2 regions of the uncultured Salinibacterium sp. genome follow, and region 2 is predicted to be linked to the other one. Evidence: predicted binding sites of a transcription regulator. Region 2 holds the regulator's gene; the other holds the start of a gene.
What was found. Region 2 encodes LexA, which represses DNA repair genes until DNA is damaged. Its sites were predicted from a motif close to TCGAACANNTGTTCGA; they were not measured.
Positions count from the first base shown of each region.

Region 1: AACZ26_RS12690 (Rv2578c family radical SAM protein) is a predicted target of LexA. The motif match lies at 2,523-2,538, and genes of this name have one in related genera.

Region 1 is NZ_CAXBBH010000004.1:66,538-73,616, reverse strand. It holds gene AACZ26_RS12705 (flavin reductase family protein) at 1-360, opposite strand, end outside; gene AACZ26_RS12700 (LLM class flavin-dependent oxidoreductase) at 504-1,868, shown strand; gene AACZ26_RS12695 (GNAT family N-acetyltransferase) at 1,906-2,370, opposite strand; gene AACZ26_RS12690 (Rv2578c family radical SAM protein) at 2,548-3,657, shown strand; gene AACZ26_RS12685 (Rho termination factor N-terminal domain-containing protein) at 3,857-4,123, shown strand; gene AACZ26_RS12680 (thioesterase family protein) at 4,167-4,949, shown strand; gene AACZ26_RS12675 (ArsR family transcriptional regulator) at 5,015-5,347, shown strand; gene AACZ26_RS12670 (SRPBCC domain-containing protein) at 5,379-5,876, shown strand; gene AACZ26_RS12665 (DUF4287 domain-containing protein) at 5,880-6,170, shown strand; gene AACZ26_RS12660 (RNA-binding S4 domain-containing protein) at 6,167-6,565, opposite strand; gene AACZ26_RS12655 (hypothetical protein) at 6,565-7,008, opposite strand.
Region 2 is NZ_CAXBBH010000003.1:24,917-31,995, forward strand. It holds gene hisH (imidazole glycerol phosphate synthase subunit HisH) at 1-394, opposite strand, end outside; gene hisB (imidazoleglycerol-phosphate dehydratase HisB) at 396-1,001, opposite strand; gene AACZ26_RS11385 (histidinol-phosphate transaminase) at 1,001-2,086, opposite strand; gene AACZ26_RS11390 (LysM peptidoglycan-binding domain-containing protein) at 2,173-2,535, opposite strand; gene lexA (transcriptional repressor LexA) at 2,767-3,456, shown strand; gene hflX (GTPase HflX) at 3,527-5,086, opposite strand; gene AACZ26_RS11405 (methyltransferase) at 5,129-5,749, shown strand; gene dapF (diaminopimelate epimerase) at 5,829-6,707, opposite strand; gene miaA (tRNA (adenosine(37)-N6)-dimethylallyltransferase MiaA) at 6,694-7,079, opposite strand, start outside.

The DNA.
Region 1 (7,079 bases), on a different contig from region 2:
CCACTGTGTGAGATCTGCAAAGCGATCGACCCCGCTGGTTGCGCATAGTTTCGCGAGGTGAAGTTGTTCGCTCCCGAGAAAGTGCACGACGTACGAGCTCGCATGGCGAATACCCGCGGCAGTCGATGCCTTGTGGCCGATCGAGAATGCAAATAGCGGCGGATCTGCGCTCACGGACACTATCGATGTCACGGTTAGCGCGATTGGTCCCAGCGCAGAGTCAGCGGTAACGATGGCGACTCCGCCCGGGTGCTGGCGGAAGGCGGCCGCAAACTCCGCTGCGCTCAGCGCGATGTCGGCGCCCTCTGCATTAGGTGCGGGAGAATCGCTTGTTCTCGTGGTGGTGGCTGTTATCTGCATTCGTCCATCCAATGACTCGGGGATGTGGACTAGCGTGCACACACTCTCGATTCGAAGCGAGCATATGTCGATATATGACCTAGTGTTGCGCCTTTGTTTCACTCGCAGATGCGGGTTAGCGGTTATCGGCGCACGATGGGGTCATGCCTAGACAAATCCGTTTCAACGCCTTTGACATGAACTGCGTCGCCCACCAATCGTCGGGAATGTGGCGTCATCCTGATGACCAGTCCTGGCGATACAAGGATCTCGATTACTGGACTGAGCTTGCCCAATTGCTCGAAAAAGGAACCTTTGACGGCATTTTCATTGCGGATGTCCTCGGCACCTACGACGTGTACGCGGGGTCGAATGAAGCCGCGATCCGCCATGGAGCTCAAGTGCCAGTCAACGATCCTTTGTTGCTCGTTTCTGCCATGGCGCATGTCACGGAACATCTCGGTTTCGGCATCACGGCCGGCACGGCCTATGAGCATCCGTATCCCTTCGCGCGGCGTATGTCGACGCTCGATCACCTCACGAAGGGCCGTATCGGCTGGAACGTCGTGACCGGGTACTTGCCCTCGGCGGCGCGGAATATGGGTAATGACGATCAGCTTGAGCACGACGATCGCTATGACCACGCTGACGAGTGCCTTGAGGTGCTCTACAAGCTGTGGGAGGGGTCGTGGGAAGACGACGCGGTGATCCGTGACCGCAAGTCTGGCGTGTTCACCGATCCGAAGAAAGTGCACAACATCGAGCACAGCGGCAAGCATTTTTCGGTCCCTGGCATCCACTTGTCAGAACCGTCGGTGCAGCGAACGCCAGTGATCTATCAGGCTGGAGCATCACCGAGAGGTATCCAGTTCGCCGCGGGCAACGCCGAAGCAATCTTTGTTGCTGCTTCGACGAAAGCGGGGCTCAAAGCAACGGTGAGCCGCATCCGTGATGCTCTGGAGGCTGCCGGGCGTGATCGATACTCCGCCCGTATCTATACGCTTCTCACCATCATCACCGACGAGACCACAGAAAAAGCTCACGCCAAGTACGCCGACTACCTGAGCTACGCGAGCGAAGAGGGGGCGCTCGTCTTCATGTCGGGCTGGATGGGCATCGATCTCGCGCAATATGACCTTGATGAACCGATCGGTAACGTCAAGAGCAACGCTATTCAGTCAACCGTCGCCAACTTTCAACAGGCCAATAGCGACGGCAGTGAGTGGAAAGTGAGAGACATTGCTCGGCTCGGCGCGATCGGTGGCCTCGGTCCCTTCATCGTGGGCTCCGGTGAAGAGATTGCGGATGAGTTGGAGTCGTGGGTGGCGGAGACTGATGTTGACGGCTTCAATCTGGCCTACGCGATTACGCCGGGAACCTTCGAGGACGTCGTCGAGCACGTGATCCCGGTGCTGCGGGCACGCGGGTCATATCCCGAAGAATATGTGAAGGGAACCCTGCGGCAGAAGTTGCACGGTCGAGGTGATCGCTTGCCCGCCGAGCACGCTGGCGCGAGTTACCGCCGCTAATTTAGTAGGCGCTGCGGCGGCGGTTGAAAGCGGGCGCTTAGAGTTCGACGGAGTACTTGAAGCCGATGTGGGAGGCTTCGAATCCAAGCTTGGTGTAGAAACGGTGGGCATCCGTTCGTGCCTCATCAGACGTGAGCTGGATGAGGGACGCACCAAGCGTGGGTGCTGCAGTGTCGATTACCCAGCGCATCATCGCGCCGCCAATGCCACTTGAGCGTTTGCTTGCGGCAACTCGCACCGCTTCCACTTGCAGTCGGTGAGATCCTCGCCGGGCCATTCCGGGGATTGCCGTGAGTTGCATAGTTGCAACGACCTCGCCGGATGCTGCGACAACCACGAGAAGCGCATTCGCGGGAGTCGTGGCGATGGCGTGGAAGGCTTTTTCGTAGGCGGGACGGTCTTCAGGGCGCGCGGTATCTCCGCGTAAGGCGCTGACGGGGTCATCAGCAAGCAATTGCAGGATCGTGTCGATGTCTCCGAGTTCGGAGTAGCGAAGAGTCATTTCGCCTTCGCGAGTCTGCAGGGTCGTAGGAACTGTCACTTTAGAGAACACTCCTATGACGTTAGCAGCGCTCGCGTTGTTGCGAAGCTCGGCAACGCGGAGTCGTGCAAAGGTCGCCGGTGTTGTCGGGTCAACCTGGCCTTGCTACTTATTAGAACATATGTTCGAATAATCATCATGCGATGGAGTGGCCAACAAGTCAGCAGCGAAGCGCCCGATGCGTTGCCGGGGCTTGCCAAGCTCAACAATCTGGTGCGCACCGTTCGCACGCCAGAGTTTGACGGAGTGACTTTCTATGAGGTGCTCGCCAAGAGTGCTCTCAATAAGGTGCCGACAGCGAGCGATATGCCATTCGGTTGGACAATTAATCCGATGCGCGGTTGCCTGCACCAGTGCACCTATTGCTTTGCCCGACCGACGCATGAATTTCTCGATCTCGATGCGGGCAAAGACTTCGACACGCAAATTATCGTGAAAGTCAATGTGGCCGAAGTGCTCGCTCGCGAGCTCAGCAAACCACGCTGGGGGAGACACCCGGTAGCGCTGGGCACTAACACTGACCCATATCAGCGGGCCGAGGGTCGCTATCGACTCATGCCGGGCATCATTGCTGCTCTGGCTGGCTCAGGCACCCCGTTGTCCATTCTCACCAAGGGCACGCTGCTGCGGCGAGATCTCGATCTATTGGCTGAGGCGAGCTCGCACGTTCCTGTTGATGTCGGGATGTCGATTGCCATTTACGACGACGAGCTGCAGCAGTCCGTAGAACCTGGAACGCCTACGGCGAAAGCGAGATTGGCTACGGTCACCGCGGTGCGAAATGCTGGTCTGGATTGCGCCGTCTTCTTGATGCCGATTCTTCCGTTCTTGACTGACACGCAGGATCATCTTGAGCGCGCTGTTGCGCAGGTCAAAGAAGCGGGCGGCACGTCCATTGTCTACTCTGCACTGCATCTCAAGCCCGGAACAAAGGAATGGTATTTCACGTGGCTGGAAGGTGCGCACCCTGAATTGCTCGCACAATACCGCTCACTGTATTCCCGAGGAAACTACGCTCCGAAGGAGTATAGAAAATGGTTAGCGGCCAAACTGCAGCCGATCATCCGTCGCCACGGTTTGCAGCGCACCAAGCTTGACCCGGCCACGGGCATTGTTGGTTCTCGCGCGCAGCCACGCGTGCATTCTGGGTTGAGGGGCAACCCGGCGCAGCTCGGTCATTCGCTGATTGCAGAAGAGATGCCGCCAGAGCTAGCCGCCCGCGCAATGCCCCAGCCGATGCTGTTTTGAGCCGCCTCTGTGTCGAGCCGCCTCTGTGTCGATCCGCTTCTGTGTCGATCCGCTTCTGCTTCGCTCGGCGTCTGGGCGGTTCCTCACTGTTAGCTTCGGGGTTCCGTACAGTTTCGGCTCGCCTGTGTCTCGCTATTTAGGCTTGACAGAGGTGCGGCGCTCGATATAGCCGCGAAGCCTGAAGTGAGGAGAATCGCTGATGCCATCAACTAACAATTCACGACTCAAAGATCCGGAGCTCTATGAAGAGCTTCGCAGTAGTGGCGCGTCGAAGGAGAAGGCTGCCCGCATTTCTAATGCCGCCGCACACACGGGGCGTTCTGAGATCGGACGACGGGGTGGAGAGTCTGCTTCTTACGAAGAGTGGACTGTCAAGGATCTCAAGGAGCGGGCTCGAGAACTCGACTTGCACGGATACTCTTCATTGAAGAAGAGCGAGCTGATTGAAAAACTGCGTTCCCACTAATTCCGCTGAGCTTGAGAGCGATGCTGATTAGGCTGGTGCAGTGATGTCAACTGCGCCGTCGTATTATCTCCGCCATAGTGATTGTCGTTTCGAGTCGACGATCCACGCACAGGGTGCGTGGAATCCACGCGAGCAACACATGGCTCCTGTTGCAGGGATCATGGCCCATGCGCTTGAGGCGTTCGAGGCCCGCCCTGATTTACGAATCGCTCGCATTAGTTACGAGATCTTGGGGCTCATTCCCGATGGAGAGTTCGACATCGAGGTGTCGATGCTGCGACCGGGGCGCACCATTGAGCTCATTCAGGCGGAGCTGAGTGCGGGCGGGCGGGTGGCCGTGCGGGCAACTGCGTGGCGGTTGCACACCTCCGATACCGGTGCGGTTGCGGGCGTTGAAGACCGGCGGATGCCCGGCCCCGATCAGGCCGGCGACCCCGTCGATCTCGTGGAGTGGCCAGGCGGTTACATCCGCTCGATTGAGGCCCGTGCGCTTCCGCATCACGCAGCGGGACGGGGCCGCGTGTGGTTGCGCACTCCACTGCCGCTGCTCTCGGCTGAGCCAATCTCTGACTTCGCGCGGCTCATGGGGCTCGTTGACGCTAGCAACGGCATTGCTACGCGCGTGAAGCCGGGAGATGGCGGCTATGCCTTTCCCAACGTCGACCTTCAGATCCACCTGTATCGACTGCCGGTCGGTGAGTGGTTAGGCCTCGAGAACTCGGTGAGCTTCGGCAGCGACGGGGTCGGTCTCACCTCGACGGTGCTGCATGACGGCGAGGGGCCATTCGGACGCGCCGAACAGATTCTCACCCTGCGCAGGCTTTAGGCGTCGGATCACTCGACGAAATAGGTTGTTGCGCGTGTTCAGCGCGACCAGTAATCTACAACCAAATGGTTGTAGATGAACTTTCGGATGCTCAAGTCGATGCGATGTTTCGGGCGCTTGCGGATGCCACGCGACGCGACATCGTCACTCGCGTATTCAGCGAGGGTGTTTCTGTCTCGCAGCTCGCGCTCAAGTACGAGATGAGTTTTGCGGCGGTTCAAAAGCACGTCGCCATTCTGCACACAGCGGGCTTGGTAACGAAACAACGACAGGGCCGGGAACAGATTGTTCGCGGCGACGTGCGAACCATTCAGCGCGCGCAAGAGCTACTTGCTCGCCTGGAGGATGTGTGGACGCAGCGTGTGCTGCGCATGGAAGCTGTGCTCAACGCGGAGTAGCCGCGTGGAACTATCACGATGGGAGAATCCAATGAAGGTAACGACTCACACCGACCCTGAAGCGCTCGCTATGACGACGAGTGCAGAACTCAGCGCCTCAGCGGAGCGGGCATGGCAACTGGTGAGCGACCCCCGGAAGCTAGAGCGATGGTGGGGACCGCCCGAGTGGCCAGCTACCTTTGTGCGGTTTGATTTTGAGCCCGGCGGACGCGCGCACTATTACATGCAGGGTCCTGATGGTGAACGTCTTCACGGCTGGTGGAAGTTCGTCTCGATCGCGGCTCAGACGGAACTGTTTATCGAAGACGGCTTTGCCGATGAGAACGGCGAACCCTCAGGCGATCTCGGTGTGACGACAGCGCGAGTGACGTTTGAACCGACTGACTCTGGAACTCGACTCACCATCCTTTCGCAATATCAATCCCTTGATCAGCTCGAAGCAATGTTGGAGATGGGCATGGAAGAGGGAATGCGGCTTGCCGTTGGCCAGATTGAATCGATCCTGCGCGATGAACCGGAGGGGAACTAAGCAATGTCGTTTCAGGCATACCTCGACACTGTCGAGAAGAAGACCGGGCTCACGCCTCGCGAGCTCATTGCAATTGCGCGCGATAAGGGGCTCGCCGACGAGTCAGTGAAAGCCGGTCAGATTCTTGAGTGGCTTGCGCACGACTATGGGCTTGGGCGAGGACACGGGATGGCAATGGTTCATGTGATCACGAAGGGCGCCGAGATCGACGCAAAGCACGTCGGCACGGCAGGCGTTCATCGGGATGAATCGGCTGTGCTGTGGTTGGACGGCGTGGCGACACGACCGCTTTAGTAATCCTCGTCGTACTCGCGAGGCTCGTCGCGCCCGCGAAGTTTGTCAATTTCGCGTCGTTCTCGCTTCGTGGGGCGTCCAGCGCCGCGGTCGCGCAAGGGCGCGAACGCGCGCTCTTCGCGCGAGGGTGGCGGGGGAGTCTCATCGATATAACTCTCAGCAGCAGTCACCGCTGACACACGTTTCACAATGGTTTGCTTGACAACAAGGATGCGGTCGAACCCTGCAATGCGAATCCGCACCTGATCCCCGATGCGAACAGGTTGAGCGGCTTTGACGCTTGCCCCGCCGATCTTCACGTGACCGGCACGGCACGCTGCAGTCGCTTGGGATCGGGTTTTATAGACGCGAACCGCCCACAGCCAGCTGTCAACGCGAACCGTTCCCGCGGCCATTAAGCGGTCGCTAATTCAGTTTTCCACTGAACGAGGCGCTGCACCGTGGGGTTGCCGTCGGCTGCGAGGGTGCTCATGGCGTCATCCGGCACAAAGAAGTTGATGGCGAGGAATCCACGCACGACCTCCGAGGGGTCATCGACGAGCATCCGAAGAACATCGCATGGAGCGTGCTCATTGCGGGCGACGCACGCTCGAACGCCCTCATCGCTATCGCGGGCGAGCGCTTCAAACACATCAAGCGGGGTGTTGTGATTGCTCGCAGCGCTCTCGCGAATCTTGGGATTGGAGTCGGCAGCCAGCAGTCGAAGGCGTGCGATCTTACTTTCAGTTACCTCGGGGGCGGGGTGCAGCGCGGCGGCTTCCTCAGCGGTGAGCATCGAGGGTGCCATAGCTCGCAGCTGGGCCCGTTGGGCGGGAGTGTTGAACCGGATGCATGACATGGTTTCGAGGATACTCGTGCGCTCCTGCGAGACCGCGCCGCATTGTCGGCATTTTGGATGCGGATGCTCGA
Region 2 (7,079 bases):
TGTCGTCGGGAGTTTCGACAGTGTTCCACCCCATGTGCGGCAAAATCGGCGCGGGTAACTTTTCTACAACTCCCGGCCACTCGTTGAGGCCATCGGTCTGAATTCCGTGTTCGTCGCCCGAGGCAAACAGAACCTGCATTCCTACACAGATGCCCATAACGGGACGACTGCCCGTAAGACGTTTCTCAATAATGGCACCGCCACGAACCGATTCGAGAGCCGACATCACGGCAGCAAAGGCGCCAACGCCAGGGACGAGAAGTCCATCGGCCGCTTCTGCGACAGAACGATCGGAACTCAAGCGAACATTCGCTCCAGCCACCTCAAGTGCTTTCGCCGCTGAATGAACATTGCCAGAACCGTAATCGAGGATGACTACCGAAGGAGAAGCCACTCTAAAGCGCACCCTTCGTGGACGGGATTCCGGTGACTCGGGCATCCGGCTCGACAGCAGCACGCATAGCACGAGCGAAAGCCTTGAACTCCGCCTCAGCAATGTGGTGCGGATCTCTGCCGCCGAGCACCGTCACGTGAACGGTGATGCCCGCGTTGTAGCTAATCGCCTCAAACACGTGACGAACCATTGACCCGGTGAAGTGACCACCGATGAGGTGCATCTCAAAACCGGCCGGTTCCCCGGTGTGCACGAGATAAGGACGCCCCGATACGTCGACAACAGCGCGGACGAGTGCCTCGTCCAAGGGGACGAGCGCATCACCGTAGCGGGAGATTCCCGCCTTGGAGCCAAGAGCCTGCTTGATCGCAAGCCCGAGAGCGATGCCGATGTCCTCGACCGTGTGGTGGACATCAATATGGGTGTCACCGCTCGCTTTGACCGTGAGGTCGATCAGCGAGTGCTTGGAGAACGCCGTCAACATGTGGTCATAGAAAGGAACGGAAGTCTCAATCGTTGAGGCTCCGGTGCCGTCGAGGTTGATCGAAAGTTCGATACTCGACTCGCTAGTTTCGCGCTTAATCGTCGCGGTGCGATCTGAAGTCATTACTCAACCCTACCGAGCGCTTGAAGGTCTGCCATCGCATCGAGAAATGCAGTGGTTTCTTCCGCGGTGCCCGCCGTCACGCGCAAGTGATGCGGGATGCCGACATCCCTGATCAGAATGTCTTGAATGAGCAACTTGTGGAAGAGCGCCTGCGGGTCTTCGACGCCGCCGAAGAGAACAAAGTTGGCTTCGCTCGGCACGGGACTAAAGCCGAGCTCCTCGAGACCCGCGGTCATCCGATCGCGTTGAATCTTGATCTCCTCAACCATCGCCAGCATCTCCCCCGCGTGGGCAAGCGCGGCTACAGCCGCCGCTTGAGTGAGAGCGGACAAGTGATACGGCAGCCGAACAAGCCGAAGCGCATCGGCGATGGCAGGATCCGCAGCGAGATAGCCCACACGCGCTCCCGCGAATGCAAAGGCCTTACTCATGGTGCGAGAAACGATGAGTCGCGGGCGGCCCTCGAGCAGCGAAAGAGCTGATTCTCGGTCAGAGAACTCGGCATAGGCCTCGTCCACGAGCACGATGCCGTCCGTCGCGTTATATGCAGCTTCGATCGTATCGTTGCGCACCGGCGTTCCGGTGGGGTTGTTCGGCGAGCACAGGAACACGATGTCTGGTGTGTGTTCGGCAATTGCCGCGACAACGCTCTCGGGAGTGATGTCATACGCAGGGTCACGAGGGGCAGTAACCCACTCGGTGCCGGTTCCCGACGCGATGATCGAATGCATCGAATAGGTGGGCGGGAAGCCAAGAACACGGCGCCCAGGGCCACCGAAAGCCTGCATCGTTTGTTGAAGAACTTCGTTTGACCCATTGGCGGCCCAGATGTGCGCAGGCGTGAGGCCGTGCCCCAAATAGCCAGCAAGAGATTCGCGGAGTTCAGTGAATTCACGATCGGGGTAGCGATTCGCATTCATTACCGCGCCGGCAAGAGCCATCACGATGTCGGTTGCGACTGCTTCCGGGATCGGATGCGTGTTTTCGTTCACGTTGAGTTGGATGCGCACAGGATCGGTCGGCGCACCGTACGGAGTCAGACCGCGAAGGTCGTCACGAATAGGGAGATCGGAAAGCGAGGTCACTCATCAATGCTAGAGGAACGAAGCCCCAGTGTTCTCCCGCGGTAAACATGCCCGCGCCCGAGTCCACATGCCTCGTGACGGCCGAACTAGTGAGAGAAACTGGCGGGGATCGCGAGCTCTTGGCCCGCAAAGATATCTGCAGACGGCAACTGGTTGATCTCAACGAGCTGCGCGACTACCTCGCGGGGGTCTTGCCCCGGCGCGTGCTGCTCTGCGATGTTCCACAGAGACTGACCGGCCGCGACATCTACGTAGGTAAATGCGCTTTCGTTACCTTCGAGAGTTGCTGCCGCGCCACCGCCATTAAGCGAAATGACGAGCGCAGCAACAACCAGGGGCGTGGCCGCGAGCGTCATCAAGACGACGCGACCACGCGTAGTGAGGCGAAGACGTGGTGCGGACTGACCAGCACGGACAACCGAGTTGGGCGCAATCGCTGCAGTAGACATCTATTCACTCCTCTAAGGGTTATCGCACCCGACTCTCGGCCGGGAGAGCCGGGTGCGAAGCTGTGTTCCGAACATACATTCGAATAGTTCGAATATCAAGTACATTTTCGAAGAAGCCACTGACATTTGTTTGAGAAACTCGAACAAATGTTTGGTTTTAGCCTCTCCTGCGGATACAGTTTCGAATGAGCCACTGACATTGGAATCGTCGCTGGCAGAAAAAGAGGACTCGTGACTGACGCAACAGCCCCCCAAGACGACGCTTTAGAGCGCGGAACACGGCGGCGAACCAGCCTGAGCGCCAAACAACAGGCGATCCTCGAAATGATTCAACGCTCAGTTGCCACTCAGGGGTACCCGCCGAGCATGCGCGAAATCGGCGACGCCGTGGGACTGTCATCGCTCTCGAGCGTGACGCATCAGCTCAATCAACTTGAGTTGAGTGGTTACGTGCGCCGAGACCCCAATCGCCCGCGCGCGATCGAAGTACTGATCGACGTACCCAGCGCGGTTGACGAATCCAGCACAATTAGCCCCTCAATGGGCGATGCGGCGATGGTTCCGCTCGTCGGTCGAATTGCTGCCGGAATTCCGATCACCGCTGAACAACACGTCGAAGAGGTATTCCCCCTCCCCCGCCAACTTGTGGGCAAGGGCGAACTCTTCATGCTGAAAGTTGTAGGAGACTCCATGATCGACGCCGCCATCTGCGATGGTGACTGGGTAGTCGTGCGTCAACAGCAGACCGCTGAAAACGGCGACATCGTTGCCGCGATGCTCGATGACGAAGCGACAGTCAAAGTGTTCCGCCAGCGCGACGGACACACGTGGTTACTCCCCCGCAACTCGAATTTCGAGCCCATTCTCGGCGATTACGCTCAGGTGCTCGGCAAAGTCGTCACGGTACTGCGCGCGCTCTAAGCCGACACCTCTCAGGCGTGCGAGGTCTCCGGTGTGGCCCAGCGAAAACAGGGCCACACCGACACTCGAGCTAGACCTGAATCGAAACGAACTCTTCGATCTCCGGAACCCGAGCAGGGTGAACGAGCGCCGTTACGAGCGTGCCATCCTCGCGATAATCCGTCGAGATCACTCGGCCCTGAACGTGCAATCGAGAAATAACCTCTCCACGGTCGTAAGGCACGAGCAGAGTTACCTCGATTTCGGGCGCGGGCAACAGCTCCGCGATGCGTGCGTTGAGCTCGTCGATCCCTTCACCGGAACGCGCGGAAACAAAGATTCCCGTCGGCTCAAGTCCACGAATCACCAGTCGCTGGTCGTCATCCGCAAGATCGCTCTTGTTGAAGACAACAATCTCTGGAATTCCGCGGGCACCCAATTCGCCAATGACGTCGCGCACCGTGCCAAGCTGCGCCCCGGGGTCTGGATGCGAAGCATCCACCACGTGAACGATGACGTCAGCCTGACCCACTTCTTCCAGAGTGGAGCGGAATGCTTCCACCAGCTGATGCGGGAGGTTACGCACGAAGCCCACAGTGTCGCTGAGGGTGAACAAGCGCCCGTCAGCGGTCGTTGACTTTCGCACTGTGGCGTCAAGGGTGGCAAAGAGCGCGTTCTCTACAAGAACACCAGCCTTGGTCATGCGGTTGAGCAGACTCGATTTGCCGGCGTTCGTGTATCCAGCGATCGCAACACTTGGCACCTCGAAGCGGTCACGATTGGCTCGTTTTGCCTCGCGGGCCGGGGCAAATCCCTTGATCTGCTTGCGCAAGCGAGCCATGCGAGTGTGGATACGGCGACGGTCGAGTTCAATCTTCGTCTCACCCGGTCCGCGGCTACCCATACCGGCGCCTGCGCCACCGACCTGACCACCGGCCTGACGGGACATCGACTCGCCCCAACCGCGCAGCCGCGGGAGCAAATACTCAAGCTGCGCGAGTTCGACTTGCGCCTTACCCTCACGGCTCGTGGCGTGTTGGCTGAAAATATCAAGGATGACGGCCGTGCGGTCAATGACCTTGACCCCCACCACGTCTTCGAGTGCTCGTCGTTGGCTTGGCGCAAGCTCCGTGTCGGCGATGACCGTATCGGCTCCCGTCGCCGCTACGACGTCCTTTAGCTCGCGCGCTTTGCCCTTGCCGAGGTAAGTACTCGGGTCGGGGTGGCTACGACGCTGCAGGAGCCCGTCGAGCACCACAGCGCCCGCGGTCTCCGCAAGCGCCGAAAGCTCACGAATAGAATTCTCGGCATCGCGCAGATTGCCCTGGCCGTAAATGCCAATGAGCACAACGTTCTCGATGCGCAGCTGGCGATACTCAACCTCGGTGACGTCGTCAAGCTCGGTAGAGAGACCCGCAACGCGCTTGAGCGCATGACGATCATCTCGATCGAACTGGTCACCGTCACGGTCGGACTCATAGTGAGCATCCGACTGCAACGCTTGAGCGCCCGAATTGCCGGAACCTGCTGATCCGAATCGCCTCACAGCGGCATGATCGGAGCCTTCACTCGCAAGAACACGGTCGACGGAACGCTCGGCGTCGTCGCCGTTATTGGCCTCGATACTGGTTTCTGTCGTATTTCGCGTCATTTGGGTTAACCCTACTTCTCTAGTTTTCGGTAAGTTCTGTGCATGGCCAACGAGCATTACTTCTCGTCATCACCCGAGAGTGATCTCAAGTTGCGGACGATTCACGCGACCATTGCTGGTGTCGAACGCGAACTTGTCACGTCAAATGGGATCTTCAGCCCCGAGCGCATCGACGCAGGAACACAAGTTCTACTGTCGAATGTGCCGGCGCCTCCTCCGGGAGGAAACCTGCTTGACCTCGGATGCGGCTGGGGGCCTATGGCGCTCACCCTTGCCCTCGAGTCACCTCATGCAACAGTGTGGGCGGTGGACGTCAACGAGCGCGCACTGGATCTTGTGCGGGCTAACGCCGAGAAATTGTCCATACTCAACGTTAACGCGGTTCTGCCCGCAGATGTTCCCGAAGACATAACATTTATGTCTATTTGGTCGAACCCTCCGATTCGCGTCGGCAAAAACGAGCTCCACAACATCCTGCTGAAGTGGCTTCCGCGCCTTGAACTTGACGCTGACGCGTGGCTCGTTGTGCAAAAGAACCTCGGATCGGATTCCCTCCAGCGTTGGATGGAAGCCACCTTCCCCGACAATTTCAGCTTCACTCGCGCCGCTGCCAACAAGGGCTACCGGGTGTTGCGAGCACGCCACCACCCGATCAACGCGTAGCACGCTAGCGCTATTCCGCGCCGAAAGCAGCGATCATGTGGAACACCACAACTGCAGCTCTCCGGCTGTGTGCGGCTCGCTAAGCGAGTTCTAGCGCCCCGGTGTACACGAGTTCGGCGGGGCCACTCAAAGAGACGTGCTCGCCATCTTCGGTGGGGAACATGCGCACAACGACAGTGCCGCCGGGAACAGTCACGCGCCACTGGTGTGGGGCGCTGCGTCCGGCGTAGTGCCGAATGGCAAGCGCCGCCGCGACGGCGCCCGTGCCACACGATAACGTCTCTCCGCTGCCACGCTCATGCACCCGCATCCGGATTGAACCGACACCGTCTTTTACGAGGGGCTCAGCGGGCACAACAAACTCAACGTTGGCCCCATCTTCGGGATGCGGTTCGATCACCGGGATGTAGTTGAGGTCGACACGGTCGAGTTCTGCCTCTTCGGCCAAGGCCACCACGATGTGCGGGTTTCCGACATTGATGCCGAGGCCGGGCCGCGCAACATCGAGCTCTTTGGCACGCACAAGTGGCTCTCCGCCATCGAGCGCCCAACGCCCCATATCGACCTGGTAGCCCGCCATGTTCCGCTGAACGTCTCGAACACCGCTGCGCGTGCCGATTGGCAAGGTATCGCCCGGCTCAAAATCGACGAGTCCTTCGGCCGAAAGATATTCCGCGTACACCCGGATGCCATTGCCGCACATCTCAGAGAGGCTGCCATCGGCGTTGTGGTAGTCCATGAACCACTCAGCGTCTGGGTCTTCGGCAAGCGCCGCTGCACCATCGTCAAGACTGCGGGATCGGACAGCACGAATCACTCCGTCGGCACCGACGCCGAATCGACGATCGCAGATGGCCGCAACCTGTTGTGGAGTGAGCTCGATCTCGCCATCGGGGTCGGTGAACAGCACGAAGTCGTTGCCAGTTCCCTGACCTTTGGTGAAGTTAAGCGTCGCCATGCGTTCCATTCTCCCCCATCACGACCGCGAGAGCACTCTGAGCTCGCTCCGGATCGTCATACGCCAACCAGCGACATTGCTCATAACGCTTGAACCAGCCGACTTGGCGACGAGCATAACGACGCGTGAGAGCGGCGGTCTGTTCGATAGCTTCGGCCTCGCTCAGGGATCCCGCCAATTGCTGCAGGGCTTGTGCATAGCCGATTGCGCGCGCAGCGGTGACGCCGAGCCCGCCCGAGCGGAGACTGTCGACCTCGTCCAGCAACCCGGAATCCCACATCTGCTGCACTCGCGCGTTAAGTCGAGGAACGAGTTCCTCGCGAGGCGCAGTAAGGCCGAAAATGTGGGCGGGCGTCCACAACGTGGTTTCTT